Regions from separate parts of the Buttiauxella sp. BIGb0552 genome, predicted to be linked through region 1. Evidence: predicted binding sites of a transcription regulator. Region 1 holds the regulator's gene; each other region holds the start of a gene.

Region 1 (7,994 bases):
CATTTTGCCGGGCAGTTACCGATTCTCGGTGTCTGTCTTGGTCACCAGGCGATTGCTCAGGCGTTTGGTGCGAAGATTGTTCGCGCTGAAAAAGTGATGCATGGCAAAACATCAGCCATTACGCATAAGAATTCTGGCGTCTTCAATGGTCTGAACAATCCTCTCACTGTCACGCGTTATCACTCTTTGGTTATCGCTCCTGCCACGTTGCCTGCGTGCTTTGAAGTCACAGCATGGACTGATAAACAAGAAATTATGGGTATTCGCCATCGTGAGTTTGACCTGGAAGGTGTGCAGTTTCACCCGGAAAGCATTCTCAGCGAGCAGGGGCACCAGCTGTTAGCCAATTTCCTTAATCGTTGATTTTATATTGCCAGGTAATGATTTTTTATGCATATTTCATGATTATATTTTCATAATATCTTTCATGCGTTTTTATGCGTAAAAAGGGGATGGGCAATAAATGGCAACTGAACAATCAGCAATTACCCGCGCAACTTTCGATGAAGTTATTTTGCCGATTTATGCACCGGCAGAGTTTATCCCAGTAAAAGGCAAAGGTAGCCGCGTATGGGATCAACAAGGGAAAGAATATGTGGATTTCGCAGGTGGGATTGCTGTTACTGCGCTAGGTCACTGCCATCCAGCTTTAGTTGAAGCGCTAAAAAGCCAGGGTGAAACGCTATGGCATACCAGTAATGTTTTCACCAATGAGCCCGCTCTACGACTTGGCCGCAAGCTGATTGACGCCACTTTTGCTGAACGCGTGCTGTTTATGAACTCTGGCACCGAAGCGAATGAAACAGCCTTTAAATTGGCTCGCTACTACGCTTCGACCCGCCATAGCCCGTATAAAACAAAGATTATCGCTTTCCATAACGCCTTCCATGGTCGTTCTCTGTTTACTGTTTCAGTGGGTGGGCAACCGAAGTATTCCGATGGTTTTGGCCCGAAACCAGCTGACATCATTCATGTGCCATTTAATGATTTGCATGCGGTAAAAGCCGTGATGGACGACCATACCTGCGCGGTCGTGGTCGAACCGATTCAGGGTGAGGGTGGCGTTACGGCGGCAACGCCAGAGTTCTTGCAAGGCTTGCGTGACCTTTGTGATGAGCACAAAGCCTTATTGGTATTTGATGAAGTGCAGTGTGGTATGGGGCGCATCGGCGAGTTGTTCGCCTATATGCATTACGATGTGACGCCAGATATTTTGACCAGCGCGAAGGCTCTTGGCGGTGGCTTCCCGGTCAGCGTGATGCTGACGACTCAGGAAATTGCTTCGGCGTTTCATGTCGGTACACACGGTTCAACCTACGGCGGCAATCCTCTGGCCTGCGCAGTCGCGGGCGCGGCGTTTGATATCATCAACACGCCTGAAGTGCTGAATGGCGTCACGGAAAAACGCCAGCAATTCGTCAAGCATTTGCAACAAATCGACGAGCAGTTCGACGTGTTCAGCGATATTCGCGGCATGGGTTTATTGATTGGTGCCGAGCTAAAGCCACAATACAAAGGGCGCGCGCGTGAATTTTTGTATGCGGCAGCACAGGAAGGCGTGATGGTTTTGAACGCCGGGCCAGATGTGATGCGTTTTGCCCCGGCGTTGATTGTGGAAAGTGCCGATATCGCTGACGGTATGGCGCGCTTTGCCAAAGCCGTTGCGAAGATCGTTAACGGATAATCATCAATCTGAGCGCCGCAGGCGGCTCAGCCAGATTCCGTGATGTGGCCGTTGACGCCATGCAACCGAAGATATGGTATGCATGGTGCTGAGATGGCCCAGTATCCTCTGCAAATGCTGTTCCATCGTACTTAATGGCCCGTTTGGAAGCCCTTCTAGCGGGTCCAGAATATTCGCATCATTGGTTTCCCCAGGCCCATCATACTGAAGCCGCTGTTGGCATCGTTGCAGCGCAATTTCACATGACTGCAAATAGCGCTGGGCAAGATCTGGCGTCAACATATTGTGTTCGCGAGCCAAAGTCGTCATTGCGTTAATATGCTCGACAATAAACTGACTGTGCGTCACCCACAGTTTCATATCCGCCAGATAATGCGAATTAAACCCAGGTTCCTGCATCGCCTGGTTCAGGGAGTTAAACAGCGCGTTATGTGCCTGGTTGACCTTCATACGTTCATAAGCGAGCGGCGTTGGTTCGGGGTCATTACTAAGAATCAGGCGAATTGCATTTTGATCCCTTTCCAACGCATCGTGGGCGTTCTGGCGTAACAAGCCACTCTGCCATTGTGGCCACAGCCACACCATGCCGCCAAAGGCTATCAAGCAGCCTAGCAGGGTATCTATCAGGCGAGGGACGATATACTGCTCGGCACTTAATGTTATCAATTGCAGGGTATAAACGGCGGTCACCGTAAAGCCTATCGTCGCCCAGCCGTAGCTTTTGCGAATAAACAGATAGCTCACCAGCGTAATGACCAGCATCGCGCCCAGAGCAATGCTTTGCGGGAAGTGGAAGTGAAGCGCAATACCTGCAATGGCAAGGCCTGCAATGGTGCCCGCCGAACGGTGGAGAATACGAACTCGTGTGGCACCGTAGCCGTTTTGCGTCACGAACATTACCGTCATTAAAATCCAGTAGGGCTTGGGCAGATGTAAAAATGCACCCAACAGACTGGCTATCGTGAGCATCACACCCAATCTTGCTGCGTTGCGAAGCGCCGCTGACTTCAACGATAAATAACTTTTCAATGCCGCCCACAGTGGCAAACGGCGTTGCCGGTCTTCCATTAAATCACGGACATACAGCGGGCGTTGGGTGCGTAGCACGCGAGCGATACGGCTGAAGTGGTAATGGCAAAATTGCCCAACCGGGTTATCTGGATTCTGACGGGCGATTTTCTCAAGGGCGTCGATCTGTTTTTCCATCGTAAAACGCTGTGGATAACGATGGTAAAGAATGTCGTCAGCCAGTACGCGTAAGCGCGCCGCGATGGTCTGAGCATTCCATCTAATAACCGCTTCTGCATGGCTTTGCTCGACGAGCTTCTGAACTTCAGCTGGTTGGTGAAGGCTTACCGAGATGTGCTCTTGCAAATCCAGTGCTACCTGGAATGCACGTAGCAAACGCTTGTAGCCGTTTTGCTGGTTTGCCGCCAGCATATGAAGCTGTTGGTAGCATTGGGTAATGAGATCCACCGCTTTTTGCTGACGAGCCAGCAGAGGAGGGAGCGCTTTTTCCGGATCGGTATGTTGAGTCAGCATGCCGTATTTTGCTTCACAGTAATCTGCCAACTGCCGATAGAGCAGGCTCAATGATTCCCGCAGTGGCTGCTCGCGCCACATCCAGAACCAAAACCAGTTAAATACGCCGTACCAAATCGTACCGGAGACATACAGCACCATCGGTTTCCAGATCGGCATATTTCCGGCCATGCTGAGTGTAAATATGGCAGCAATGAGTGATGCGGGAAGCAGACGAGCGTGCAAGGAACTGATTTCTGCCGTGACCCCAAGCAAGAGCGCCATCACGACCAATATCACCGGCAACGGTACGGAGGTATAAAGTAATAAAAGCTGCATGATCAGACTGCTGATGGCAAAAAGGCTGCCGCCAACAATCAGACGTTTGAAGAAGCGCTTATGTGGAGTATCAAGGCCCGCAATATTGCAGCAGGCAGGAACTAACGAGAAAAGCAGGCCAGACTGGAGATCGCCGACGAGCAAACCTACTGCCACCGGAAGGCACAGCACCAGCGTTTGCCGCAGTGCGTAGTTAACTTCAGGATGGTAGATCAGCCGTCGCCACATTTGCTCGTCATACTTCAAGTTGCAGGGTTGTTGGTTGTACTCAGTCACACCAGTCACTTACTTTAGTAAGCTCCTGGGGATTCCTGAGCTTACCGCCTACCTGCAACATGAATTATTTAGAGCAAGTGAGGGAAGTGTAGAGACAAAAAAGGCGTGTTATGAAGCAACACGCCATTTTTTAGACGGAGATTAACGAGTGCCGTATACGACGATCGTTTTACCGTGAGCGGAGATCAGATTTTGATCTTCCAGCATTTTCAAGATACGACCAACAGTTTCGCGAGAGCAACCCACGATCTGACCGATTTCCTGACGGGTAATTTTAATCTGCATACCGTCTGGGTGGGTCATTGCATCAGGTTGTTTAGCCAGGTTCAGCAGCGTCTGCGCGATACGACCAGTCACATCCAGGAATGCCAGATTACCCACTTTCTCAGATGTAACTTGCAGACGGCTAGCCATTTGTGAAGACAGGCGCATCAGAATATCTGGGTTGACCTGGATCAGCTGGCGGAATTTTTTATAAGAAATTTCAGCCACTTCACAGGCACTTTTAGCACGAACCCAGGCACTACGTTCCTGACCTTCTTCGAACAGCCCTAACTCACCAATGAAATCGCCCTGATTTAGATAGGAGAGGATCATTTCCTTGCCCTCTTCATCTTTAATCAGAACAGCCACAGAGCCCTTGACGATGTAATACAGCGTCTCTGCTTTCTCACCTTGGTGAATGAGTGTGCTCTTCGATGGATACTTATGAATGTGGCAATGGGACAAGAACCATTCGAGAGTCGGGTCTGTTTGCGGTTTGCCAAGCACCATGCGCGGTTATCCTCTGTTTTATAACTGGCTACCAACGACAGGACGCTAAACATCCTGTCTGGCGTTGCAAGTAATTAGAATATTCCCCACCTTGGGGAGATGGCATGCAAGTCATTCTTGCTGCCTGTAATTAGTGATGTCCTCTGCATACATGCATTACGTCAATGTATCGATGTAGCATCTGGATTGTTTTAGCATAGCTTTTGGCAAGTGTCTCCTGTTGTCTCGTTTCAGCTTGACGCATGTCGCCTTCCGTTGCCAGATTTGCTGAATCTGCGTACTCTGAAAGGTAATTTTTCTACAGGAGTAAGCAGCATGCAGGCACGAGTGAAATGGGTTGAAGGGTTTACCTTCCTGGGCGAGTCCGCTTCAGGGCACCAGATCCTTATGGATGGCAATTCTGGTGATAAAGCACCAAGCCCAATGGAAATGGTGCTGATGTCCGTTGGCGGTTGCAGTGCAATTGACGTAGTTTCTATTTTGCAAAAAGGCCGCTACGCCGTGACCGACTGCGAAGTGAAATTGACCTCTGAGCGCCGTGAAGAGGCTCCGCGTTTGTTTACGCACATCAATCTGCATTTCATCGTGACAGGCAAAGAGCTAAAAGATGCTGCAGTTTCCCGTGCAGTAGACCTCTCTGCTGAGAAATACTGCTCTGTAGCACTGATGCTTGAAAAAGCGGTCAACGTTACTCATAGCTATGAAGTGATTGATGCTTAGTGTGTAAAACAGGGCGGTGATTAGCCGCCCTGATTAATGTTTCGCCCTTCCGCCAGTCGCTTAACGAGCGGCGTCATAATTAATTCCATTGCCAGACCCATTTTGCCGCCCGGCACCACCAAAGTATTGATGTGGGAAATAAACGACCCTTGCAGCATGGCAAGCAAATACGGGAAATCGATGTCATCCAGCCCGCGAAAATGAATCACCACAAAACTTTCATCCAGAGAAGGGATGCCGCGAGCCGCAAATGGGTTAGACGTATCAACAGTTGGGACGCGCTGGAAGTTGATATGGGTGCGGGAGAATTGCGGTGTGATGTAATTGATATAGTCGTCCATAGAACGAACCACAGAATCCATTACCGCTTCTCGGGAATGCCCGCGCTCGCTGGTATCGCGCACTAACTTTTGTATCCACTCCAGGTTCACAATCGGTACTACACCAACCAGCAAATCGACGGCCTTAGCCACATCGTGCTGTGGCGTAACTACACCGCCGTGCAAACCTTCATAAAACAAAACATCAGTGGGTTCTGGCAATGGTTGCCATGGCGTGAAGGTTCCGGGGATTTGGTTCCAGGGTACGGCTTCATCGTAAGTATGTAGATACTTGCGTGACTTACCCTGCCCGGTTCTGCCGTACTCAATGAACGTCTGTTCAAGCAAACCAAAGTCATTGGCTTCCGGGCCGAAATAGCTGATATGGCGCCCCAGGTCGCGTGCTTTACGAATAGCCATATCCATTTCAGGACGAGTGAAACGATGGAAACTGTCACCTTCGACTTCCGCTGCACGTAAATTGAGTTGCTGGAAGATTTTACGGAAGGCAAGGCTGGTTGTTGTCGTTCCCGCGCCGCTGGAACCTGTTACGGCAATAACCGGATGTTTGGCTGACATAAGGCAACAACTCCATGGGTGATAGCAAGTGTGTGTAAGTAAGGGCTGGTCCTCACCCTCAGGGAGATAGCTGGGTGAGGGTGGTTTTATTATGCAGTATAGAAGTTAAACGCTTAGCCGCGAAACTGCCCGCGAGCCATAATATTTACCGTTTCATGGAGTTCCGACCATACCAGCACAGCCTCACCACTTTGCAGCTGGCGCTTAACATCGGCCACTTTCTGCTCCAGTGAACGCTCTTGTTCACCATAATCGGTGCCTTCGCGTAATACAAAGGATTCAATCAGATTATCAAGCGTTTCGGGAGGCAGATCTTGCCAGGGAATCATCATATTACTGGTCCAAAAATTGAGACAGCCACTGCGGGATACGTTGCTCAAGCCACATTTCAGGGCGCCGTAACGTGCCACCCACAAACCCAACATGCCCGCCGTATCGCGTGAGTTGATACTCGATATTGGCAGGTAAGATAGCTTTATCGGGGATCACATGGTGATCCATAAACGGGTCATCTTTTGCGTGGATGATGAGCGTCGGCGTTTTGATTTGTGGCAGCAGCGGCATAGCGCTGCACTGGCGGTAATAATCGATAGCGTCAGCAAAGCCGTGAATTTTTGAGGTAATCAAATCGTCAAACTCGCGCAGACGACGCATTCCATTAAGCTGACGCATATCTACCGGGAGTGTGCCCGGATAGCTTCTTAACTTACGCGCGGCATTCTTCTTCAGCAGATTTAAAAGATAGTGCTGATAAACGCGTGAGAAGCCTTTTTCGATATGTGCGCTGCAATGTTCAAGCATCAGAGGGGCTGAAACCACTACACCGGCCTGAAGCGTACAATCGGCACCCTGTTTTGCCATCAGGCAGGCGAGCATGTTGCCGCCGAGAGAAAAACCGACCGCCGCCGTTGGCACTTTGCCATAACGGGTACTGAGCCAGTTAAGGAAGTAACTTCCATCTTCCGTTTCACCGGAGTGGTAGATACGCTTCATGCGATTAGGTACACCACTGCAACCACGGAAATGCATTACCACGCCTAACCAGCCTTGCTTGCTGGCGGCCTCGATTAAACCGTGAGCGTATGGGCTGTGCAGGCTACCTTCGAGTCCATGAAAAACGACTAACCGTGGTTTATGCATTGCCTGGCGCGGGTCCTCGCTCCAGGCAAGATCGACAAAATCCCCGTCTGGCATGTCAAGACGCTGCCAGTGAGGTTTGAAATTGAGGCGACGGCGAATCAAACGCGGAAGCATGGTTTGCAGGTGTGGATTACTCACACCCTTCAACGGACGAAATTGCTCATCTTCTTCGTGATTAAAATTCAATACTGCGGGACTTGTCGTAGCCATATCACACTGTTAGTTTCATTTAGTTTGCTAATTAACTTTACGGGGTGTGGAACACCCATTTCATGGAAACGCTTTTTTTCTCAATGCTGGGCTTTCTCTGGGTTGCTGCTATCACACCTGGCCCAAACAATATGCTACTCACTTCATCCGGGGCGAATTACGGATTCCTGCGCACCATACCATTGATGATAGGCATTATGCTGGGAATGCAATGCATTCTATTGCTGGTGGCGTTTGGCGTCGGTAGCTTAATCCTTTTATATCCAGCTTTGCACCTTATCCTGAAGATTGCCGGGAGTGTTTACCTATTATGGCTGGCCTGGAAAATCGGCTCCGCAACCTATGAAAAACTGGAAACGGATGCACCGCCACCTGAACCGATTCCTTTCTGGCAGGGCGGTTTATTACAGGTTATCAACCCTAAAGCATGG
Region 2 (7,994 bases), on a different contig from region 1:
CGTGGTCAGATGAACGATTTTTTGCGCCATGGCAGGTGATTCGTGTCGCACCTTTTCAGCTCTCTCGCTACCTCGAACCCCGTGGTCAGGCGGTAATTTGGTCTGAGCTACAATGGGTTTGGTTGCCGGGCTTGCTGATGGCGTTCTTGCTGTTTGTTGTACGTAAGAATTTGCGCTAACGGCATCATGTTTTTTGGTGGATGACGCGAGCTTATCTGCCTTACAACATCTATTCACTTCCAATAAGTCCCCATAAATTGCAGGTCAAAACCTGCTCAACTTCAAATATTCGATAACAGTATGGCTACAACGCATATTTTAGTTGCCGGGCAAAAAACGTTTCGTCAGTATAAGTAGAACGTTCTACTAGAACGTTCTACCAAGCATAAAAACGCGTAAAACCAAAAACGCGTAGGCGGCGTCAACACCGGGGGATTGTTTATGAGTTTGCTATCAAGTGTTACAAAATCGTTATCTAAATTGTCGATGATAGGCCGCGCATTAATGCTGCCTATCTCTTTGTTGCCGGCGGCAGGCTTGTTACTGGCCTTCGGCGATAAATTCCATTTGCCGTTAATGATGAATGCGGGTGGGGTGATTTTCGACAACCTGCCGATGCTGTTTGCGATTGGCTCGGCTGTGGGTTTGGCTGCTGAATCGGGGATTGCTGCACTGTCGGCGGCGGTATCAGTCTTTATTATTAACGTCACGATTGGCACGGTGATGCATATCACGCCAGAAATGGCGGCGGCGGGCGGCAAATATGCCATGGTGGTCGGTATTCCCACCTTGCAGATGGGGGTGTTTGGTGGCCTGATTTCCGGCATTCTGGCCGCATGGTGCTATAACAAATTCCACACCATGCAGCTCCCTGAATTCCTTGGTTTCTTCTCGGGTAAACGCTTTGTTGCCATTGCTACCGCGTTTTTATCCTTCCTGCTCGGGATGGCATTGCCATGGATTTGGTCATATATCCAGTCGGGAATTGATGCGCTGTCGGTTATTGTGAATGGTGATAATCAGGCGCTTTCAACCTTTATCTTCGGCCTGGTTGAACGTGCGTTAATTCCATTGGGACTACACCACATCTGGTATCCGTCATTCTGGTATTCATTTGGTGAGTACACGACTACAGCAGGTCAGGTTATCCATGGTGACCAGACAATCTGGTTCAAGATGCTAGAAGAAGGTGTGAAATCCTTTAGCAGCGACAGCTACCATAATGCAGGCAAATTCATGCAGGGTGAATTCCCACTGATGCTTTTTGCACTGCCTGCGGCATGTCTGGCGATGTACCACGAAGCGAACACCAAAAATAAGAAAATTGCCTCCGGTATTCTGTTCTCTGCGGCATTGACCTGTTTCCTGACAGGCATTACTGAACCGGTTGAATTTACCTTTATCTTTGTTGCGCCAATCCTGTATGTATTCAACGCAATTATGGCTGGTCTGTCTTACATGTGTATGTACCTGCTGCATGCGCATATCGCCAAGTCTTTCTCGGCGGGGATGATTGACTATATTTCCTTCGGCATTTTGCCGTCGTTCAACGGTTATCAGACTAACTTCTTGTCGGCTGTGATTGTCGGTATACCGATGGCGCTGATTTATTACTTCACTTTCCGTTTTGTTATTCGTCGTTTCGATGTGAAAACACCGGGCCGCGCTGATATTACTGCCAACGCTAATGATAAAACTGACACAGAACTTGCTGGCGATATTATCGGCTTGCTGGGTGGTGCAGAGAACATTAATTCTGTTGGTTCATGTATTACGCGTCTGCGTCTGGAAGTGGAAAAAAGCGACCGTGTAAACAAAGACGGTCTCAATAGTCTCGGCGCGCGCGGCGTAGTGTTTGTTGGCGACTCGGGCATTCAGGTGATATTTGGCGCACGAGCTCAATTTATCGCACAGACGATGTCCACAATGATTGGTAAATAACTTTCCCCGTCATCCTTCAAGCTGCGGATGCGTTGGCTGCATTCACTTACCCCAGTCACTTACTCAAGTAAGTTCCTGGGGCTAAGTTCTTTTGCCGCCTTCCTGCGACTTGAATGCTATAGGGGAAAGAGATGCAAAATAGTTAGCCCCCGGTATGTTTACTGGGGGCTTTATGGTATTGATAACAAGGATATTTGGTGCAAAGGAACGGGATGAAAAAGGTCAATATTATTGATGTAGCCCAACTGGCGGGAGTTTCTGTCTCCACCGTGTCATTGGTGCTGCGCCAAAAAGGTAAGATCTCTGAGGCAACTATTGAAAAGGTTAACGCTGCGATCAAACAGCTTGGCTACGTCCATAACGTTGCGGCGGCGAACCTGCGTTCCAGCACCTCAAATCTTATCGGCCTGGTTATCCGTGATTTCAATGACTCCTTTTGTGTAAACGTTATGGCAAGCGTCGTCCATTATCTGGAAAAACAAGGCTATATGGTTTTTCTGGGTCACCCGCAGGACGATGATCAACAGCTTCAACAGTGTTTAACATCTTTTTCGCAGCAAGGCGTGGCGGGTGTTATTTATCTGGATGCTAACCATCGCTTAGCCTCTATTCCGGCGCTGATTGCACAATGCCCGTTGCCAACAGTCATCATCGCTGAATCGACTGTAAGCAGCCATCGGGATGTCATTGGTCGAGATAATCGCCAGGCCGGAAATCAGGCAACGCGTTACTTGCTTGACCGTGGACACCGAAATATCGCCTATTTGGGTGGAACTGCATCGAACTTGATGCGCGAAGAGCGTTTGCTGGGCTATCGCAATGCACTGGCTCAATACAATTTGCCGTTTCGCGAAGAGTGGGCTCCAGTTTGTGAAAACGACACCGAGAATGCTGCACGTTTAACACGTCAATTGCTTGAGAAAAACAGCAAAATCACCGCAATGCTCTGCCATTCACCATCAGCAATTATTGGCTGCCTCAATGGTATCCAACAGGTTGGGCGCACGGTCGGTAAAGACGTGTTTTTGACTCAGCAGGTTTCGTTAATTGGCTTCGAAGACATGATGCACATTAATCTCACCTCACCGCGCTTTACCTATGTTTCGGCATCCAGCGAAGAAGCAGGCCGACAGGCGGCAACATTGATTGTGAATAAGATTAAAGAGCCGGCGTTGCCTGCTCAGAAGATTATTATTTCAGGAGAGTTGGTGCTAAGGGAATCGGCCTGACAATTATTGTCCCCCTTCAAGAAAAGGGGGACACATCATTTAACGGTGGTACTCGCCAGCGGCTTCCGGCTGGTATTGCAACTCCAGCACTTCCAGATGCGTCTGGTTACCGTTCGGTAACGTCCAATTAATTGTCGCACCAACACGCAAACCCAGCAGTGCTGCGCCAACCGGCGCCATGACTGAGAGTTGATTGTCGCTGTCTGTTAGGTTTACCGGGTAAACCAGCGTGCGAACATGCTCCTCTTTTGAGGAGAGATCGCGGAATTTTACGCGGCTGTTCATCGTAACGACGTCGGCCGGAATATCTTCAGGCTTACACATTTCTGCTCTGTCCAGTTCTGCGTTCAGCACTGTAGCTACCGGCTGGTTAGCAAATTGTGGTTGCTCCAGCAAACGGTCAATACGCTCGGCATCGAGTTCATTAATGATAATGGCTGGTCTGGACATATTTCTCTCCGTGTAAAAAACAGGCACTCATGTGCCTGATGGGGACCTTACAAAAGAAAACCCTCACCGGTAAGAGTGAGGGTTTGGTCTGCAGTGATAATACTGAGCTTAACGTATAGTTTAAAGTGACCTGAGTCACAAACTGCAGTTAGAGAATAATGCTACCTACTAATGCGAACAGGAAAGCGATAGTACCAATCAGCGTTTCCATCACAGTCCAGGTTTTCAGTGTGGTTTTCTCGTCCATTTCCAGGAAACGGCCAACCAGCCAGAAACCGGAGTCGTTAACGTGAGACAGAACAGTCGCACCACCTGCAATTGCCACCACGATGAAGCACAGATCGAACTGGCTCAAGCCTGGAGTTGCCGCAACCATTGGCGAGATAAGTGCCGCAGTGGTAGTCAGAGCAACGGTCGCAGAACCTTGTGCCACACGCAGAGCGGTAGAGATAACAAACGCGGCTACAATTACCGGCATACCGGTATCAGACAAGATACCCGCAAGTGCATCACCAATGCCGCTGGCACGTAGAACGCCACCGAACATACCACCCGCACCGGTCACCAAAATGATGCCGCAGATTGGGCCAAGCGCGCCATCGCACACTTTTTCCAGGTGCTGGCGGCTATGACGACCACTAAACACAGCAAGAGCAAAGAACACAGTTATCAGTAATGCAATTGGGGTTTTACCCAACATACGCAGGAACTGAACCACGGTATTGTCAGCAGTTACCCAACCGAGCACGATTGCTGTGTTCAGGCCAGTATCAAGGAAAATCAGCACCAATGGCAGCAGAAGAATCGACAAAACAGTGCCAAAAGATGGTGGCTGGTGGTTTGGATCAGCCTCTACATTACCGAGGAAAGAAGAAGGCAATGGTACTTCGAATTTCTTGCCAGCATACAGGCCAAACAGATACGCACCGAGATACCAGGTTGGAATCGCGATTACCAGGCCAACAATGACCAGAAGTCCAATGTTCGCGCCCAGCAATTCACTTGCAGCAACCGGACCCGGATGCGGTGGCAAAAGTGCGTGCATCACAGCGAATGCACCCGCGGCAGGCAGCGCATATTTCAGCGTGGAACCACCGAATTGTTTTGCTACGCTGAAAATAATTGGCAGCATTACCACCAGGCCCGCATCGAAGAAGATTGGGAAGCCAAACAGCAAAGATGCAACGCCAAGCGCCAGTGGTGCGCGGTGTGAACCAAATTTCCCGACCAGTGTGTCAGCCAATACTTTGGCACCGCCAGAAATTTCAAGTAAACGACCAATCATGGCACCAAGGCCAACCAGCAGGGCAACGCCTGCCAGGGTACTCCCAAAACCGCCCAAAATCGTTGGGACAATTTTATCGAACGGCACACCGGTGACCAGTGCAACAACAACACTCACAAGAGTTAATGCTAAGAATGCATGCACTTTGAAGCGCATGATGAGAATAAGTAGGAGTACGACTGCACAAGCTGCGATCCCAAGTAGGGTCCCTGCGCCGTAATGTGCTGTTATTTCGGTCATATGTTTGTCCTCTGCGCCGAATTAATAGGCAAGATATGCATTAAGCATAATTCACCATCTCTCTGATACCGGTAACATGATATCGGTAACATGACGTCTTCGGGAATGGAGTGCGCCATGTTTATTAACATTTTGAGAGCAAGTTCAAACTATCGAAAGAAACCGTCCATAAGCCGCATTGATTAATTGCTGACCGTAAATAAACCTGCCATGGGCAAAACTTGCATTACTCTTTATAGGCACGTTTCACTCAGGCCTTGTGCGGTCATCACCTGAACCGGAGATATCATGAGCCATTACGACAAACTCACGTTAAAGGACGGCAGTTCTCTTTACTTTAAGGATTGGGGAGAAGGGCAACCGGTAGTATTCAGCCACGGCTGGCCATTAACGGCGGATGCGTTTGAAGACCAGATGTTTTTCCTTGGGCAGAAGGGATTTCGGGTTATTGCTCATGACAGGCGAGGGCATGGGCGCTCATCGCAAAGTTGGGATGGGAATAACATGGACCAGTACGCCGATGATCTTGCCGAACTGACCGCGCATCTCAATCTCAAGGATGCGGTCCACGTTGGGCATTCAACCGGCGGCGGGGAAGTGGCGCGTTATATTGGCCGCCATGGCACCAGCCGTGTGGCAAAAGCGGTGCTGATAAGTGCCGTTCCGCCGATCATGGTCAAAACGGACTTCAACCCAAACGGTGTACCTATTGATGTGTTCGATGGTATCCGCGAAGGCGTGCGTGCGAACCGCGCGGACTTCTTCAAAGAGCTGACTTTGCCGTTCTACGGTTATAACCGCTCGGGGGCTGAAATTTCAGAAGGTGTCAGAGAGAGTTTTGTTGAGCAGGGCATGCAGGGCGGCATCAAAGCGTTGTATGACTGTATCAAAGCGTTCTCGGAAACCGATTTGCGCGAAGACCTGAAGAAAATGACCATTCCGACGCTGGTTATTCATGGCGATGACGATCAGATTGTGCCCTTTGAAACCTGCGGTAAGGTGACAGCGGCAACACTGCCAGATGCGACGTTCAAAGTTTATGAAGGTGGCTCACACGGTATTTGCACTACGGAGAAAGACCGGGTTAATGCTGATTTGTTGGCGTTTTTGAAAGGTTAGTTGTTGTAGGCGGGTAAGTGACTATTACCCGCCATTCAGCCACTCATTTAACCGCGACCGGCAACATAATCTCTTTTAAAATTTCATAGCGCTGTTGGGGTGAAAGCCAAATCAAACCCAACAGCTTATGCGCTTTTTCTTCACGTTCGAACTGGGCTTTTAACTGCATTAAAAAACGTTTCGTTGTGTTCATAATTACCTCCGCATTTGATAAACAAAGCATATGCCTGCAAACCCGGAACTAATAGTGAACTGATTGTTTTTTGTCTTCCGTATTTAATTCAACAGCTGTTATTTGCTAATCAAACTCATATCTATCTTCGCCACAATTTTCCTCAGCGCAGCCGGTTCATTTAGCGTTGCCATAGGGCGATGAAGCTCGCCGGGGAAAAGAATCGTCAGGTCCCCCGGTCGTAGTTTTATCAATGTTTCACAGCCCATGTTTTTATAGAACCCGATATCATTTTGCTCATCGAACCCACCGTCTTGTTGCTGCTGCTGATCCACCGGTGCGGCACCGATTATCTCTTCGCCTTCCAGTACGATATGTACGTCAATATAGCGGGCATGCAGTTCGGGGCGTTGTTCTTCCAGCAGTTTAGTTTTGCCATCAAACACCGAGAAATAGATAAGTTCGCCTTCAATCGGGTATTTGCCGTTGGCTAATTGCTGTGGACGGTTTGCGATAATTGCTTGTAACGCATGGCGAATCACAGTTGGGTACACCGGGTTTTGAGCGGCGTTCTCAAGTTTATCAATAATCATATTTCCCCCCTTAGACCGCAACCAGCATGCCGCCATCAACAAACAGCAGGTGGCCATTCACGAAGTTGGACGCTTTTGATGACAGGAACACCGCAGCACCAATCAACTCCTCAGGATCGCCCCAGCGAGCCGCTGGTGTGCGTTTGCAAAGCCACTGAGTGAAAGCTTCGTCGTCGACCAGCGTTTTGGTCATATCTGTTTTGAAGTAACCTGGTGCAATACCGTTAACCTGGATGTTGTAGCGCGCCAGCTCCACGCACATACCGCGGGTCAACATTTTCACCGCTCCTTTTGCCGCGGCATATGGCGTAATTGTGTCGCGGCCCAGTTCGCTCTGCATTGAGCAAATATTGATTATTTTCCCGGCCTGGCGTTTTACCATGCGTCGTGAAACAGACTGTGAAACTAAAAATACGGCAGTTTGATTTACTGCAATAATATCGTTCCATTCATTAACCGGAAATTCAGTAAATGGATGGCGGCGCTGGATGCCAGCATTATTAATTAATACATCAATCGGCCCGATCTCTTGCTCGATATTTTCAATCGCAATTTCCACCGCTTCCGGGTCGGTAACATTAAATGCAGCAGTCCAGGCGGTATAACCACTGTCACGTAATTTCATTGCCGCATGTTCGGCGCGTTCAGCAGTAATATCATTGATGATAATTTCAGCGCCATGCTCAGCAAGACCTTGTGCTAATAAAAAGCCTATTCCTTGTGCAGAGCCGGTAATTAACACGCGTTTGTTGTCGAGCGTAAACAAATTCGTCATGGTGAATTCCTGTTATTTTTGCATCGTATTTAATATCCCTTATCAAAGCGGTTCAGAGCGGGTAAAACTGTGAAGTAGATCACTGCGAAAGGTGTTACGCCCGCATGATACCTGGAGTGTGAAGTGTGGTAGCTTTTCTTTTGTTAAGGATGCGAGGCATAATCCTTTTCCCGCGGGTTATCAGGAAAAC
Region 3 (7,994 bases), on a different contig from region 1:
GTTTTGGTGGTTTCACTAAAAGACAGCAAAATCATTGATCGTATTAAGGTGATTAACTCTCTGGCTGTGATGTACAACAATGGCCGCAACGAGGTGTATATCACTCACCGTAACGCGCAGCTGATTAGCGTTGTCGACGCTGATACTTATAAAGTGAAAGCCAGCATCGTGACATCGGCCTTGCCTAATAGCCTTGCTCTCTCAGCGGATGGCCACACTCTTTATGCCAGCGTGAAGCAGGGTGAAAAAGAGATAGGTAAAAAACCGGACTACATTATTAAAGTCGATCTCGAAAAAATCTAACTCACTTTTCATTAAAAGAACAATAAAGCCCTGTGGTGAAAATTCACAGGGCCGGCAGGCTTTTTTTCAATATCTTGGGTAATAAAAAATGGCAACGAATAAGCAGTTGGTGTTCGCAAGAAGAGTGGCAGGAATAATGGTGCTAGCAGGGGGCGCTATGCTTCCCGTGTTGGCCGAGGAAAATAACGCTTCTCTTAAAGAATCTGAAGATCAAATGGTCGTGACGGCATCGGGTTTTTCTCAACAGAAAAAAGATGCCCCGGCGACAATTTCTGTTATTGACAGAAAACAGCTCGATGAAAAACCAAACAGGAATGTCGCCGAAGCCATTCAGGATTTACCCGGCGTTAATATCGGCAGTGGTTCGAGTGATATGGCAACCGGCAGTATTATGATGCGCGGTATGGACTCAGGCTATACCGCATTTATGGTTAATAGCGTGAAACAAAATACCGGTGAGTCACGGCCTTATGGGCAGGATATTGGTGCCGAGGTTAACTTCCTGCCGCCGATGGAAGCTATCGAACGAATTGAAGTCATTCGCGGGCCAATGTCATCGCTATATGGTTCCGATGCCATTGGCGGTGTGGTGAACGTTATCACCAAAAAACCTTACGGCGTACAAGACTGGACCGGGGCATTGGTGGCAAACACCTTCATTCAGGAAGACAGTGCATTCGGTAATACCAACCAAATGAATTTGTTCGCAATGGGGCCAATTGTGCCCGACGTGCTGGGTATTAGCGTCGCGGCCGACTGGCTAAATCGCCGTGACGACGAGCGCAATAATTACTTCAGCAAGAACGATCGTAAATCTATTGATATGACCGTTGGCCTTGCGGCAAACGAAACTAACCTTTTTGATCTGAATGTGGTGACGGGAAAACAGAAGAAAAACCGCGACGACGCGCCATGGATGTGGACGTTTGACAGGGATGCGGTGACGCTGAGCCACAGCGGTTGGTATGCCGAAGATACGATCGCGACCAATAACTATCTCAACTATGAGAAGGGTCGCTCTAAATACAACCTGGACGGCGATGCACCGCAGCACATTGAGACTGAAAACTACGTTGCGAATAGCCAGACCACTTTCTCGTTCGAGAATCATAAACTCACCGTTGGGGCTAACTTCACCCGCGAAGAGCTGAACGATCAATTTGCGGTTTCCAGTAAAGAAGCGCCTGGCGTTGAACCGGTGACCAAAATCAGCCGCGACGGTTGGGCATTGTTTGCTGAAGACGGCTGGCAGATTGGGGACTTTACGTTGACCACCTCTGCACGTATGGACCGCGACAACTATTTTGGCACACACATCACGCCAAAACTTTATGGCAACTGGGCCATTACGGACGCCTGGGCTCTGAAAGGTGGCGTATCTTCAGGTTATAAAAAACCTGAGTTGCGTGAAACCTCAGCCGACTTCGTGACGCCACGGGGCTCATTACCACCGTACCCTTATTTGACCGTGGGTAACGATGACCTGAAACCAGAGAAAAGCGTCAACTCCGAACTGGGCTTGTACTGGGCTGGAGAAAAACTGGCGTTAGACGGCACGGTTTTCTACACCCAATTTAAAGATAAAATCTCGGAAGAGACTATTTGCGAAACGACGGCGACTAACCAGTGCCAGATGAACGGCTATAAAGCTGATTCCATCAGCAAATACTTTAACGTCGGCAAAGCTGATGTTTACGGTGTGGAGCTGAATGCGGACTGGCAAGTGACGGAAACCGTGAAGGCCAACGCAAACTACACTTATAACCATAGTGAGCAGAAAACAGGTGTGAATAAGGGTTATGCGCTCAATGACTTCCCACGCCATATGGCGAACTTGTCACTGACCTGGTCGGCGACACAAGCGTTAGATCTGTGGAGCAAAACAAATTACCGCAGTAGCAATCGCGATACCGGCGACCATATTGATTATGACGCCTGGACGATGGTTGACCTCGGTGCGCGTTACCAGTTGAACAAAAATACTCAGCTTATGGCTGGGGTGTACAACGTGTTTGATGCCGACCCACAACGTGTCAGCCCATGGGGTGATTACGGGCTGGTCGAGGGGCGTCGTTATAATCTGGGGGCCCGAATCGAATTTTGATTGAAAGCCTGTCAGGATAAACGCTGCCAGCTGGCAGCGTTTACTCTTCATCGTTGAAATCCAGTTTTACTACGGAGCCTGTAATTCTGGGTAGTCGCGTGTTTACGCTGTCTACTATTCGTTCTTAGCCCATAATTCGTTGCAGTTATTCCATCGAAAATGTGACCTGCGTCAGAAGATTAGTTGCCTGTCCTGGGGTAACGTTCCATTTATTCCCTGTTTCGCTTACCATAGCTGAAGCGTTTCAGTCGACTAAATGTTCGACAATTAAGCAAACAAATGCAGTTTCAATAGTGCGAGGATTCCCCTCAGACGATTGCTGGATTACTCTGTCAGCCACTTAGTCTCAGGGATTCTGGCAGGAGAGATATGACCGTACGCATAGCAATTAATGGCTTCGGTCGCATTGGGCGCAACGTGGTACGTGCTTTGTACGAATCCGGTCGCCGTGCGGAAATTACCGTCGTAGCAATCAATGAACTGGCTGATGCTGCGGGTATGGCGCATCTGTTGAAGTATGACACCAGCCATGGCCGCTTCGCCTGGGACGTCCGTCAGGAGCGCGACCAGTTATGGGTAGGCGACGACGCCATCCGTATTTTGCACGAACCGGAAATTGCTAATTTGCCTTGGCGTGAACTGGGCGTTGATGTGGTGCTCGATTGTACCGGTGTGTTTGGCTCCCGTGCAGACGGTGAAGCTCATCTGGCCGCCGGTGCCAAAAAAGTCCTCTTCTCTCATCCAGGCGGTAACGACCTCGACGCCACCGTTGTTTACGGTGTGAATCATGAAAGTGTGGTTGCTGAGCATCGCATTGTTTCCAATGCTTCTTGCACCACAAACTGCATCATTCCAATTATCAAACTGCTTGATGATGCTTACGGTATTGAGTGGGGCACAGTGACTACCATTCATTCTGCCATGCATGATCAACAGGTTATTGACGCCTATCATCCAGACTTGCGCCGCACCCGTGCTGCCAGCCAGTCTATTATTCCTGTTGATACGCGTCTTGCTGCTGGAATCGCACGTATTTTCCCGAAATTTAACGATCGTTTTGAAGCGATCGCGGTGCGAGTTCCGACCATCAACGTCACGGCAATAGATTTAAGCGTGACGGTGAAAAATGCAGTTAAAGCCAATGAAGTCAACAAGTTGCTGCAAAAAGCAGCACGAGATTCATTTCATGGTATAGTTGACTATACGGAATTACCATTGGTCTCGACTGATTTTAACCACGATCCGCACAGTGCCATTGTTGACGGCACACAAACCCGGGTCAGTGGGCAACATCTGATTAAAACTCTAGTCTGGTGTGATAATGAATGGGGCTTTGCTAACCGAATGCTCGACACGACGTTAGTCATGGCCGCAAGTGGTTTCAGGTAGAGCGCATATGCGTTCGCAAAACTTTAAGAATCAACGAGAGGATTCACCATGTCTGTAATTAAGATGACCGATCTGGATCTGGCTGGTAAGCGCGTTCTGATCCGTGCAGATTTGAACGTACCAGTTAAAGAAGGGAAAGTGACATCTGACGCACGTATCCGTGCATCACTGCCAACTATCGAACTGGCCCTGAAGCAAGGCGCTAAAGTGATGGTAACTTCTCACCTGGGTCGTCCGACTGAAGGCGAGTACAACGAAGAATTCTCTCTGCTGCCGGTTGTTAACTACCTGAAAGACAAACTGTCTTCCCCGGTTCGTTTGGCTAAAGATTACCTCGACGGCGTTGAAATTGCTGAAGGTGAACTGGTTGTTCTGGAAAACGTTCGCTTCAACAAAGGCGAAAAGAAAGACGACGAAACTCTGTCTAAGAAATACGCTGCTCTGTGTGACGTATTCGTAATGGACGCTTTCGGTACTGCGCACCGTGCACAGGCTTCTACTCACGGCGTTGGTAAATTTGCTGACATCGCTTGTGCAGGTCCGCTGTTGGCTGAAGAGCTGAGCGCACTGGGTAAAGCACTGAAAGAACCAGCTCGTCCAATGGTTGCAATCGTTGGCGGTTCTAAAGTTTCTACCAAACTGACTGTTCTTGATTCCCTGTCCAAAATCGCTGACCAGCTGATTGTTGGCGGTGGCATCGCGAACACCTTCGTTGCTGCTCAAGGCCACAACGTAGGTAAATCTCTGTACGAAGCAGACCTGGTTGACGAAGCTAAACGCCTGCTGACTATCTGTGATATCCCAGTTCCTGCTGACGTTCGCGTTGCAACTGAGTTCTCTGAGACTGCTACTGCAACTCTGAAATCTGTAAACGACGTGAAATCTGACGAGCAGATCCTGGATATCGGTGATGCATCTGCGCAGCAACTGGCTGAAATCCTGAAGAATGCAAAAACCATTCTGTGGAACGGCCCGGTTGGCGTGTTCGAATTCCCGAACTTCCGTAAAGGTACTGAAATCGTTGCTAATGCAATTGCAGACAGCGAAGCATTCTCTATCGCAGGCGGCGGTGACACTCTGGCAGCAATCGACCTGTTCGGTATTGCTGACAAGATCTCCTACATCTCCACTGGTGGCGGCGCATTCCTCGAATTCGTGGAAGGCAAAGTACTGCCAGCAGTAGCGATGCTCGAAGAGCGCGCTAAGAAGTAATGATTACGGGCAGGGTTTCCTGCCCGTTGAATTTTTGCCGCTGTAAAGTATTCGGCGGCACAAACGTTTTTTCTAAATGCGACGATACAGGACGACAAACATGTCTAAGATTTTTGATTTCGTAAAACCAGGTGTGATCACTGGTGATGACGTACAGAAAGTTTTCCAGGTAGCAAAAGAGAACAACTTTGCTCTGCCAGCAGTTAACTGCGTAGGCACCGACTCTATCAACGCCGTACTGGAAACTGCTGCGAAAGTTAAAGCTCCAGTTATCGTTCAGTTCTCTAACGGTGGCGCTGCATTCATCGCTGGTAAAGGCGTGAAAACTGACGTTCCTCAGGGCGCTGCAATCCTGGGTGCTATCTCTGGCGCACATCACGTACACCAGATGGCTGAACATTACGGCGTGCCAGTAATCCTGCACACTGACCACTGCGCTAAGAAATTACTGCCATGGATCGATGGCCTGTTAGACGCGGGTGAAAAACACTTCGCAGCAACTGGCAAACCACTGTTCTCTTCTCACATGATCGACCTGTCTGAAGAGTCTCTGGAAGAAAATATCGAGATCAGCTCTAAATATCTGGCTCGTATGTCCAAAATGGGCATGACTCTGGAAATCGAACTGGGTTGCACCGGCGGCGAAGAAGATGGCGTAGATAACAGCCATATGGACGCTTCTGCTCTGTACACTCAGCCAGAAGACGTTGATTACGCTTACACCGAACTGAGCAAAATCAGCCCACGTTTCACCATCGCTGCTTCTTTCGGTAACGTGCACGGTGTTTACAAACCAGGTAACGTGGTTCTGACTCCAACTATCCTGCGCGATTCTCAGGACTATGTTTCTAAGAAACACAATCTGCCGCACAACTCCCTGAACTTCGTATTCCACGGCGGTTCCGGTTCTACAGCTCAAGAAATCAAAGATTCCGTGAGCTACGGTGTTATCAAAATGAACATCGATACCGATACCCAGTGGGCAACTTGGGAAGGTATCCTGAGCTACTACAAAGCTAACGAAGCGTATCTGCAAGGTCAGTTGGGCAACCCGAAAGGCGAAGACCAGCCGAACAAGAAATACTACGATCCGCGCGTATGGCTGCGTTCTGCACAGACTTCTATGATCACCCGTCTGGAGCAAGCTTTCAAAGAACTGAACGCAGTAGACGTTCTGTAATCTTCGTAGCTTAATTGCTGTATCGAAAAGCCCGCCTTGTGCGGGTTTTTTTATGTGCAGTAATGAGAACGCAATCGTTTATATCTCAATATTTAAAAATAAAATATCCCGTTAAATTCACTCTTTATTATTCAATAATTATTTTATTCAAGTTCATTAAATGATCAAATAATCTCGTTGGATGTATTAATTATTTTTTAAAAATAACAAAATTAGTTTATATTGCACCTTCAGCCCTAAGATAAATCTTCTCTTGCTATTATAAAATGCAGTATGAACAGCTGCTTATTTAAACTTATATGATTAAATTATCTCCATAACTTAATTTTATCAGGGTGCTTAAGGTTGATGCGCATCATATTAAAGGCTGATTGTTTTTATATATGTATTTGTTTTTAAAGCATTTATTTAAGTTGATTGCTTTGCATGCAATTAACTCTCAAGTATTTGTGAGTCAAGCCACATAACATCCTGTGTGCAATTCGTTATGATCTTCTGCATGGAAAGTTAATTGAGCGCAGAACTTCATGGACAATAATTCGTTACCAAAGACACAACACCTGATGGTATTCCAGGAAGTTGTCAGGAGTGGTTCATTTGGTTCTGCAGCAAAACAGCTTGGTCTTTCCCAACCAGCAGTCAGTAAAGTTATTAGTGAGATGGAAGCTTATTTTGGCTTAGAGCTCATCATCAGAAAAAACACCGGCGTAAAATTAACCGAAGCAGGTAAAGTGCTACTGACATACTCAGAATCCATCACGCGCGAACTGAGAAATATGTGCAGCGAAATGAGCCGTATGATTGGCAATACTGTTTGTGATGTATCATTTGGCTATCCTTCGCTGATCGGTTTTACTTTTTTGCCGGGCATGATGAAAGAGTTTAAAGGGCTCTTTCCACAATCTCAGGTATCAATGTTCGAAGCCCAGCTTTCCTCATTCTTGCCCGCAATTCGTGATGGGCGTCTGGATTTTGCAATCGGTACTCTGAGTGATGAAATGCTACTGCAAGATCTCCATATTGAGCCGCTGTTTGAGTCAGAATTTATTCTGGTCGCGAACCGAACACGGGTAGTCAAAGGAACGACTACGCTAAGTGCTCTAAGCCATGAACAATGGGTCTTGCCACAAACGGAAATGGGATATTACAGTGAACTCCTTACTACGCTGCAAAAGAATAATATTAAAAGCGAAAATATCGTTAAAACTGATTCGGTAGTGACTATTTATAATTTAGTGTTGAATGCCGATTTCCTGACGGTAATCCCTCGAGATATGATTGCCCCATTTGGTTCTAACCAATTTATAAAAATTCCTGTTGAAGATAAATTACCTATAGCTCGCTACGCTGCGGTGTGGTCTAAAAATTACCGAATTAATCATTCTGCAGCCACATTAGTTGAGCTTGCCAAAAAACATTCATTGCGTAGTCAGTTTCAATTTAACCAATTAACTGAAGTTGCTTAGCCTAATTCAGTAATTGATAAATATATAACTCATTCAAGGTGATTGATTTAATAAGCAGTCACCTCCTGTATTGTTTTAGCTTTTTAATGTTGAGGTCAACATGCATATCGACTATGAACTTCCTGTTACTATTATTGATGTCCTTGAAGCGAAGAAAAGACTCGCTGGATATATATATAAAACAGGAATGCCCCGTTCTAATTATCTCAGCGAATGCTGCAAGGGCGAGATATTTTTGAAATTTGAAAATATGCAGCGTACAGGTTCATTTAAAATACGTGGTGCTTTTAATAAGCTTAGCTCCTTAACAGAAGAAGAAAGAAAAAAAGGGGTAGTGGCT
Region 4 (7,994 bases), on a different contig from region 1:
GATTTTCTGCAGGTTGTAAACGCATACCGAGAGTTTATCGCACAGAACCGATGACTTGTTATTAAAGCAGTGTCCCAAAAGCCTGGGTGAAGACTTTTGGGACGGCATAACTTTCCGCAAAGGGTTGTGGAAGTTCGGGCTATTTCACGTAGGCGAGCAAGCTGAGCGAGTCCCGGGCAAGGGATTTGCATTTCTTGGCAGTTGGAATGGCAATACCGCTTAAATCACGATAGCTATCTTCGCCAAGCGCCTTCATGTTGAAGGTGTCGTAGTTGCTCAAATCCCACTGGTTTTGCTGGGCAAAAAAGACCAATGCGCGGCGAATTTGTCCGTTAGGCAGGTTTTGGTAGCCACAATCATTTTTCAGGAACACAAATACCGCAGTAAGATCGGCCATATCTTCTGCTTCAGACTCGCTAAGTGCCTGACTGCTGGTGGAAAAAGCCAGCAACAAACCCAGCATTAACGCCCTAACTCCCATCTTCATCACATCTACCACTTTTTATCAGATACGAAACGTTAACACAGTTAAATGAGACACGACGAGAATTATTATCTGCTCTAAACTTGACCTTCCTGTAAGGGCAGGGTTTATGCTTAATGGCACGCCTGCAACCTAAAGGAATTGAATATGCATCGCCGTGATTTTCTAAAATATTCTGCTGCCATTGGTGCGTTTAGCGCCTTACCGCTCTGGAGTAAAGCGGCACTGGCCGCTGATAGACCCGCACTACCGATCCCCGAAATTCTCGCCCCTGATGCAAAGAATAGCATTCGTTTAGCTGTGCAAGCGGGCAAAAGCACATTCAATGGAAAAACTGCCACTACCTGGGGCTATAACGGCAACTTGCTAGGTCCTGCTTTGCAACTGACTCAGGGCGAAGAGGTCACCGTTGAGATTAATAATAACCTCACAGAAGAAACCACGGTTCACTGGCATGGTTTAGAAGTTCCCGGTGACGTTGACGGTGGGCCACAAGGCGTGATTGCCGCAGGTGGTAAACGCTCCGTGAAATTTACTCCGCAACAACGCGCTGCAACGTGTTGGTTCCACCCACATCAGCATGGCAAAACAGGCCATCAGGTTGCGATGGGACTCGCAGGGTTGGTATTAATCGATGATAAAGAAAGTCGTGCGCTACGCTTACCAAAACAGTGGGGCATCGACGATGTCCCGCTGATTATTCAGGACAAACGCTTTGCGGCCGATGGGCAAATTGATTATCAGCTAGACGTGATGAGTGCCGCAGTAGGTTGGTTTGGTGACACTCTGCTGTGCAATGGCGCGGTTTATCCTCAACATGCCAACCCACGTGGTTGGTTGCGTTTGCGTTTACTCAATGGTTGTAACGCGCGTTCGCTCAATATAGCGGCTAGCGATAACCGCCCGCTGTACGTGATAGCCAGTGATGGTGGCTTACTCACGGAACCAGTGAAAGTCACTGAACTCCCTATGTTGATGGGCGAGCGTTTCGAAGTGCTGGTGGATACGAGTGACGGTAAGGCGTTTGATATCGTCACGCTGCCAGTCAAACAAATGGGTATGACGGTTGAGCCTTTCGACAAACCCCAGCCCGTTGTGCACATTCAGCCACTGATTATTGCGGCGTCCGGCGAAATGCCAGACAAACTGGTTACCGTACCGACTCTGCCAAATATTGAAGGGATCACCGAGCGCTGGCTGCAACTGATGATGGACCCGATGCTAGATATGATGGGGATGCAGGCGCTGATGGGCAAATATGGTCAGCAGGCAATGGCGGGCATGAACATGGCCGGACATGGCAACATGGGTAATATGGGCCAGATGGATCATGGGAAGATGAACCATGGCGGAATGAACCACGGCAAGCCAGGCTTCGATTTCCACAATGCCAACAAGATTAACGGCAAAGCATTTGATATGAACACGCCAGCGTTTGCTGCCGAAAAAGGCAAATACGAGAAATGGACGATTTCCGGTGAGGGCGACATGATGCTTCACCCATTCCATATTCACGGCACACAGTTCCGCATCCTGAGTGAAAATGGCCAACCGGTAGCGGCCCATCGTCAAGGCTGGAAAGATACGGTTCGAGTAGAAGGTGGGCGCAGTGAAGTGCTGGTGAAGTTCGAGCATGCGGCTTCTAAAGAGCAAGCGTATATGGCGCACTGCCATCTGCTGGAGCATGAAGATACCGGTATGATGCTTGGCTTTACGGTGGCATAAAAAAGGCGGATGAACAGACGTCTGTTCATCCGCCAGTTTCGTAGGTCGGATAAGTGCTGCGCTATCCGACAGTTTTTTACTTAGCGTCGTCCGGTAACGCGTAAGCGACGATATAGTCACCCATCTTGGTTCCGAAGGAGCCGTGGCCACCCGCAGAAATCACGACGTACTGTTTACCATTCGCTTCATAGGTCATTGGCGTTGCCTGGCCACCGGCTGGCAGGCGTGCTTCCCACAATTTCTCACCATTGCTCATGTTATAAGCACGCAGGTAGTTATCTGCGGTTGCGCCAATAAACAGAACATTACCTGCGGTAGATATTGGGCCACCCAGCATTGGCATCCCCATTTTAAACGGCAACGGAAGCGGTGAGCTGTCGCGCACAGTACCGATACGTTTTTTCCATACCACTTCGTTGGTTTTCAAATCTACCGCAGAGATGTAGCCCCATGCAGGCTGCTTACACGGTAAACCAAACGGAGAGAGGAACGGGTTCAGCGTCACGCCATACGGCACACCATATTGAGGTTGAATACCTGTTTCAGTCCCTGAACCTTTAGCGTCTTTCGGCGGCTCCATCGGGTTGCCTGGGCCACGTGGCATCAATTTAGATACAAACGGCAGTGCCATTGGGTTGGCAATTGCTACCTGACGGTTAGGATCAACGGAAATTCCACCCCATTCGAACATCCCAAGGTTACCTGGGAACACAAGCGTGCCTTGCTCAGACGGTGGTGTGAAAATGCCTTCATAACGCAATTTATGGAAGATGATGCGACAAACCATTTGGTCATAAAGGGTCGCTCCCCACATATCCGCGCCGCTCAGGTCTTTCTTCGGACGGAAACTTAAGTCCGAGAACGGCTGAGTTGGCGTCACGTAGTCGCCTTTTGCAGCACCTTGTGGAACAGGTTTTTCTGGAGCCGGAACCACCAGTTTGCCGTCACGACGGTCGAGCACAAAGATATTGCCGGTTTTCGCAGGCGCGTAGATAACCGGAACGGTTTCGCCTTTAACGGTAATATCCGCAAGCGTTGGCTGCGATGGCATATCCATATCCCACAGGTCATGGTGAACCGTTTGATATGACCAGGCCAGTTTCCCGGTAGTTGCGTTTAGTGCCACGATGCTGCTGGCATAACGCTCTTGCTCCGGTGTGCGGTTGCCGCCCCAAATATCGGGTGTGGTAACACCCATCGGCAGGTACACCAAATCTAACTTCGCGTCATAGGCCGCTGGTGCCCAGGAGTTTGGTGAGTTAATGGTGTAATGATGCTCATCACCAGGAATGGTGTTGGGATCTTTAGCACCCGGATCGAATGCCCACAGCAATTTACCGCTGTTCACATCAAAGCCACGGATAACACCAGACGGCTCACGAGTGGAGTAGTTATCGGTTACCGCACCGGCAATCACGATAACTTTATCGGTGATAATCGGAGGTGAAGTCGGTTCGTACATGCCAGGCGTGGTGACCGGCATGCTGGTTTGCAGATTCAGGATGCCTTTGTTAGCAAAGCTTTCGCAAAGCTTGCCGTTATCGGCATTAATGGCAAACAGACGTCCGTCATTCACAGGAAGAATGATACGACGTGGGCAATCTGAAACCACATCCGGAGTTGCGTTATCCGCGGTGGCTTCGTGGTAAGAAACACCACGGCAAGTCACGTGCTGGAACGAAGGATTCGTATCCAGACGCGGATCAAATTTCCACTTCTGTTTACCGGTGGTCGCATCCAGCGCAAACAACTGCTGGTGCGCGGTACACAGGTAAAGCGTGTCGCGGATTTTAATCGGAGTGACTTCGTTGGTGATTTCACCCGGGTCGGTCGGGCGCTTCAGATCGCCGGTCTGGAAACGCCAGGCTTCTTTAAGCTGACCGACGTTTTTATCGTTGATCTGTTTTAAAGGAGAGTAGCGTTGCCCTTCCTGATTACGACCATATGCAGGCCAGTCGGCATCAGGAATGGTTGATGATGCGGAAACGGGGGTTGTCGCATCGGCACTCAGCGTGCCGTTGATTTCCTGAGGATCGTTAAATACCGCCCAAGCCAGCGCCACAACGGTAATCGCCAGCACCGCACCAAGGGCCGGAGCCGCACCTGCAGTGGGTAAAATCAGATGACGATAAACAAATGGCAGTAGCAGCCATACGCCGAAGAAGAACAGAACGTCTAAACGCGGTGTTAATGCCCAGAAATCAAAACCAACTTCCCAGACAGACCATGCCACGGTGCAAAGCAGTAATGCAGCATAGAGCCACAGGGCCAGAGCTTTGCGTTGCCAAAGTAACCATGCGGTGATTAACATCACCACCCCTGCAATTGGGTAGTACCAGGACCCACCAATTGCCACTAACCATATCCCGCCAATTAATAAATACAGTCCAGTCAGTACCGCAAACAGGACTGTTAAGGTTGCGATGACCCGCGAACCAGAGTTATTTGTTTTCACAATTATCACGCTCTTAAAAGTTTGATAGCAATTCATTATAGTTATTAACAAGTGTGATATTCATCACATAAATGGCTTTTTTACCAATTGGGCACGGGAATGGGTTTTGCTGTTATACTGCTGGCCTGAATATTTTGTGTTGGCTAAAATCTAACCAACATCGAATGATTTATTTTTAAATCATATGGTTATAACTATGAAACATACTGTTGAAGTGATGATCCCCGAAGCGGAGATCAAAGCCCGTATCGCTGAATTGGGTCGTGAGATCACTGAACATTATCGTGATAGCGGTAGTGATATGGTGCTGGTTGGCTTGCTGCGTGGCTCATTTATGTTCATGGCGGACCTGTGCCGTGAAGTGCAAGTGCCCCACGAAGTCGATTTTATGACCGCATCCAGTTATGGCAGCGGCATGTCCACCACCCGCGATGTGAAAATCCTGAAAGATCTCGATGAGGATATCCGCGGCAAAGACGTGTTGATCGTCGAAGATATTATCGACTCCGGTAATACGCTGAGCAAAGTACGTGAGATTCTTAGCCTGCGTGAACCAAAATCACTGGCCATTTGTACGCTGCTGGATAAACCAGAGCGCCGCGAAGTGGAAGTGAATGTTGAGTGGGTTGGTTTCGCTATTCCTGATGAGTTCGTAGTGGGTTACGGCATTGATTACGCTCAGCGTTATCGCCATCTGCCATACGTTGGCAAAGTGGTTCTGCTGGACGAGTAAGTCTTTTGCTACATCCATTAAAAAAGGGCCTTTAAGGCCCTTTTTGCTATCAGCATTACTGCGAAGGTGTTCTATTCTTGTGGCTGCGATGGGAATTCTGAAGGTTCGAAATCCCGCTGCGGTAACCTTGCTCCAGTGATTCGCGACTGGTTGCGGTGACTTCCAGGTCACGTAAGCGTCCATCGTGAATACCGTAAGCCCAACCGTGGACAGTGACTTTCTGCCCGCGTTTCCATGCGGATTGCATAATGGTTGAATGGCCAAGGTTATAAACCTGCTCCATCACATTGAGCTCGCAAAGTGTATCCAGACGCTGTTCCGGTGGGAGTTCTCCCAGTAGCGAACTATGCTTGAACCAGATATCGCGGATATGCAGCAGCCAGTTGTTAATTAGCCCTAAATCCGGGTTTTCAACCGCCGCTTGTACACCACCGCACCCGTAGTGACCGCAAATGATTATGTGTTCAACTTCCAGAACATCTACCGCGTACTGCACTACAGAAAGGCAATTTAGATCCGTATGAATTACCAGGTTTGCCACGTTACGGTGAACAAATAACTCTCCAGGCTCAAGGCCAGTAAGACGTTCAGCTGGTACGCGACTATCAGAACAGCCAATCCACAAGAAGCGAGGTTTTTGGGCCTGAGACAAACGTTCGAAAAAGCCCGGGTCTTCGTCCTCCATCAGTTTTGACCAGACCTGGTTATTGCTGATGAGGGTATCAATGTCTTTCATGGAGGTTAACAACCTGTAACGGATGAAGTGCGTTGAGGTAATATAGGGCAACTGATTGTGCAACTGAAATAATTTTTAAACAGCTTAACTTTTTTGTACCGAACAAGGTAACCGCAAATAATGACCATTGCATTAGAACTGGAACAGTTAACGAAAACCTATCCCGGCGGTGTTCAGGCACTGCGTGGCATAGATCTTCGTGTTGAGGCAGGGGACTTTTACGCTCTGCTGGGGCCGAATGGCGCAGGGAAATCCACTACCATCGGTATTATCAGCTCGCTGGTAAATAAAACCTCTGGCCGGGTACGCGTGTTTGGTTATGACCTGCAAAAAGACATTGTTAACGCTAAACGCCAGCTTGGTTTGGTGCCGCAGGAGTTTAACTTCAACCCGTTTGAGACCGTACAGCAAATCGTTGTGCACCAGGCGGGATACTATGGCGTTGAAAAAAACGAAGCCATTGCGCGTAGCGAAAAGTACCTGAAACAGCTCGATCTGTGGGAAAAACGCAACGAACGTGCACGTATGTTATCGGGTGGTATGAAACGCCGTCTGATGATTGCTCGTGCCTTAATGCATGAGCCAAAGTTGTTGATTCTTGATGAGCCAACTGCGGGTGTCGACATTGAACTACGTCGCTCTATGTGGGGATTCCTGAAGGATCTGAACGATAAAGGCACCACTATTATTCTGACCACTCACTACCTTGAAGAAGCAGAAATGCTGTGCCGCAATATCGGTATTATTCAAAACGGTGAGCTAGTCGAAAACACCTCGATGAAATCACTACTTTCAAAACTGAAGTCAGAAACTTTTATTCTCGATTTAGCACCGAAAAGCCCATTACCGAAGCTCGATGGCTACCAATATCGGCTGGTGGATACTTCCACTCTGGAAGTGGAAGTGCTGCGTGAGCAAGGAATAAATAGTGTCTTCAGTCAGTTAAGCTCGCAAGGGGTTCAGGTATTAAGTATGCGTAACAAAGCTAACCGTCTTGAGGAGTTGTTCGTCACGCTGGTAAATGGCTCGAAAGGAGAGCAGGCATGATGCATCTCTATTGGGTGGCGCTAAAAAGTATCTGGACTAAAGAAATTCACCGTTTCACGCGTATCTGGATCCAGACGCTGGTACCGCCGGTCATCACCATGACCCTGTATTTTATTATTTTCGGTAATTTGATTGGCTCGCAGATTGGCTCAATGCATGGTTTTACCTACATGCAGTTCATCGTGCCGGGCCTGATCATGATGGCGGTGATTACTAACTCTTACGCTAACGTGGCCTCTTCGTTCTTCAGCGCGAAGTTCCAGCGCAACATTGAAGAGCTGCTGGTGGCACCTGTGCCGACGCACATTATCATTGCCGGTTATGTTGGCGGTGGTGTGGCGCGTGGTCTGTGTGTCGGGATTCTGGTGACGGCAGTATCGCTGTTCTTCGTGCCTTTCCAGGTTCACTCGTGGCTGTTTGTCGCCCTGACGCTGCTGTTGACTGCCATCCTGTTCTCGTTAGCTGGTTTGCTCAATGCCGTGTTTGCCAAGACCTTTGACGACATCAGCCTGATCCCAACTTTCGTGCTGACTCCGCTGACCTATTTAGGCGGTGTATTCTACTCCCTGACGCTGTTGCCACCGTTCTGGCAGGCTTTATCCCACCTGAACCCGGTGGTGTATATGATCAGTGGCTTCCGTTACGGTTTCCTCGGTATCAACGACGTACCATTGCTATTTACTGTCACCGTGCTGGTGGGCTTTATCGCCGCCTTCTATATCCTGTGTTGGTATCTGATTCAACGTGGCCGCGGTTTGCGCAGCTAATTCTGCTAACCTCCCCGAAAGGGGAGGTTACTGAGCGTTTTCTTACT

Evidence for each region. The regulator CRP, encoded in region 1, controls carbon source genes, mostly activating them, when cyclic AMP is high. The targets are predictions, from matches to a motif close to ATGTGANNNNNNTCACAT.
Region 2: the regulator CRP is predicted to act here: its motif matches at 5,278-5,295, upstream of EDF88_RS07475 (GntP family permease).
Region 3: the regulator CRP is predicted to act here: its motif matches at 2,567-2,584, upstream of epd (erythrose-4-phosphate dehydrogenase).
Region 4: the regulator CRP is predicted to act here: its motif matches at 4,716-4,733, upstream of hpt (hypoxanthine phosphoribosyltransferase).

The regions. Positions count from the first base shown of each region.
Region 1 is NZ_SODY01000005.1:12,270-20,263, reverse strand. It holds gene pabA (aminodeoxychorismate synthase component 2) at 1-363, shown strand, start outside; gene EDF88_RS15280 (aspartate aminotransferase family protein) at 464-1,684, shown strand; gene EDF88_RS15275 (YccS/YhfK family putative transporter) at 1,688-3,772, opposite strand; gene crp (cAMP-activated global transcriptional regulator CRP) at 3,962-4,594, opposite strand; gene EDF88_RS15265 (OsmC family protein) at 4,910-5,314, shown strand; gene EDF88_RS15260 (phosphoribulokinase) at 5,335-6,213, opposite strand; gene EDF88_RS15255 (YheU family protein) at 6,327-6,545, opposite strand; gene EDF88_RS15250 (hydrolase) at 6,547-7,563, opposite strand; gene EDF88_RS15245 (LysE family translocator) at 7,626-7,994, shown strand, end outside.
Region 2 is NZ_SODY01000002.1:573,421-581,414, reverse strand. It holds gene EDF88_RS07495 (metal-dependent hydrolase) at 1-179, shown strand, start outside; gene EDF88_RS07490 (PTS transporter subunit EIIC) at 442-1,941, shown strand; gene malI (Mal regulon transcriptional regulator MalI) at 2,154-3,170, shown strand; gene rnk (nucleoside diphosphate kinase regulator) at 3,210-3,620, opposite strand; gene EDF88_RS07475 (GntP family permease) at 3,769-5,145, opposite strand; gene EDF88_RS07470 (alpha/beta hydrolase) at 5,434-6,264, shown strand; gene EDF88_RS24660 (hypothetical protein) at 6,308-6,457, opposite strand; gene EDF88_RS07465 (YhcH/YjgK/YiaL family protein) at 6,556-7,029, opposite strand; gene idnO (gluconate 5-dehydrogenase) at 7,040-7,804, opposite strand.
Region 3 is NZ_SODY01000003.1:348,476-356,469, reverse strand. It holds gene EDF88_RS10585 (YncE family protein) at 1-303, shown strand, start outside; gene EDF88_RS10580 (TonB-dependent receptor) at 461-2,407, shown strand; gene epd (erythrose-4-phosphate dehydrogenase) at 2,777-3,796, shown strand; gene pgk (phosphoglycerate kinase) at 3,845-5,008, shown strand; gene fbaA (class II fructose-bisphosphate aldolase) at 5,109-6,188, shown strand; gene tdcA (transcriptional regulator TdcA) at 6,716-7,654, shown strand; gene tdcB (bifunctional threonine ammonia-lyase/L-serine ammonia-lyase TdcB) at 7,755-7,994, shown strand, end outside.
Region 4 is NZ_SODY01000008.1:68,679-76,672, reverse strand. It holds gene yacL (protein YacL) at 1-54, shown strand, start outside; gene EDF88_RS20990 (YacC family pilotin-like protein) at 140-487, opposite strand; gene cueO (multicopper oxidase CueO) at 632-2,209, shown strand; gene EDF88_RS20980 (glucose/quinate/shikimate family membrane-bound PQQ-dependent dehydrogenase) at 2,286-4,667, opposite strand; gene hpt (hypoxanthine phosphoribosyltransferase) at 4,861-5,397, shown strand; gene can (carbonate dehydratase) at 5,453-6,133, opposite strand; gene EDF88_RS20965 (ABC transporter ATP-binding protein) at 6,254-7,180, shown strand; gene EDF88_RS20960 (ABC transporter permease) at 7,177-7,947, shown strand.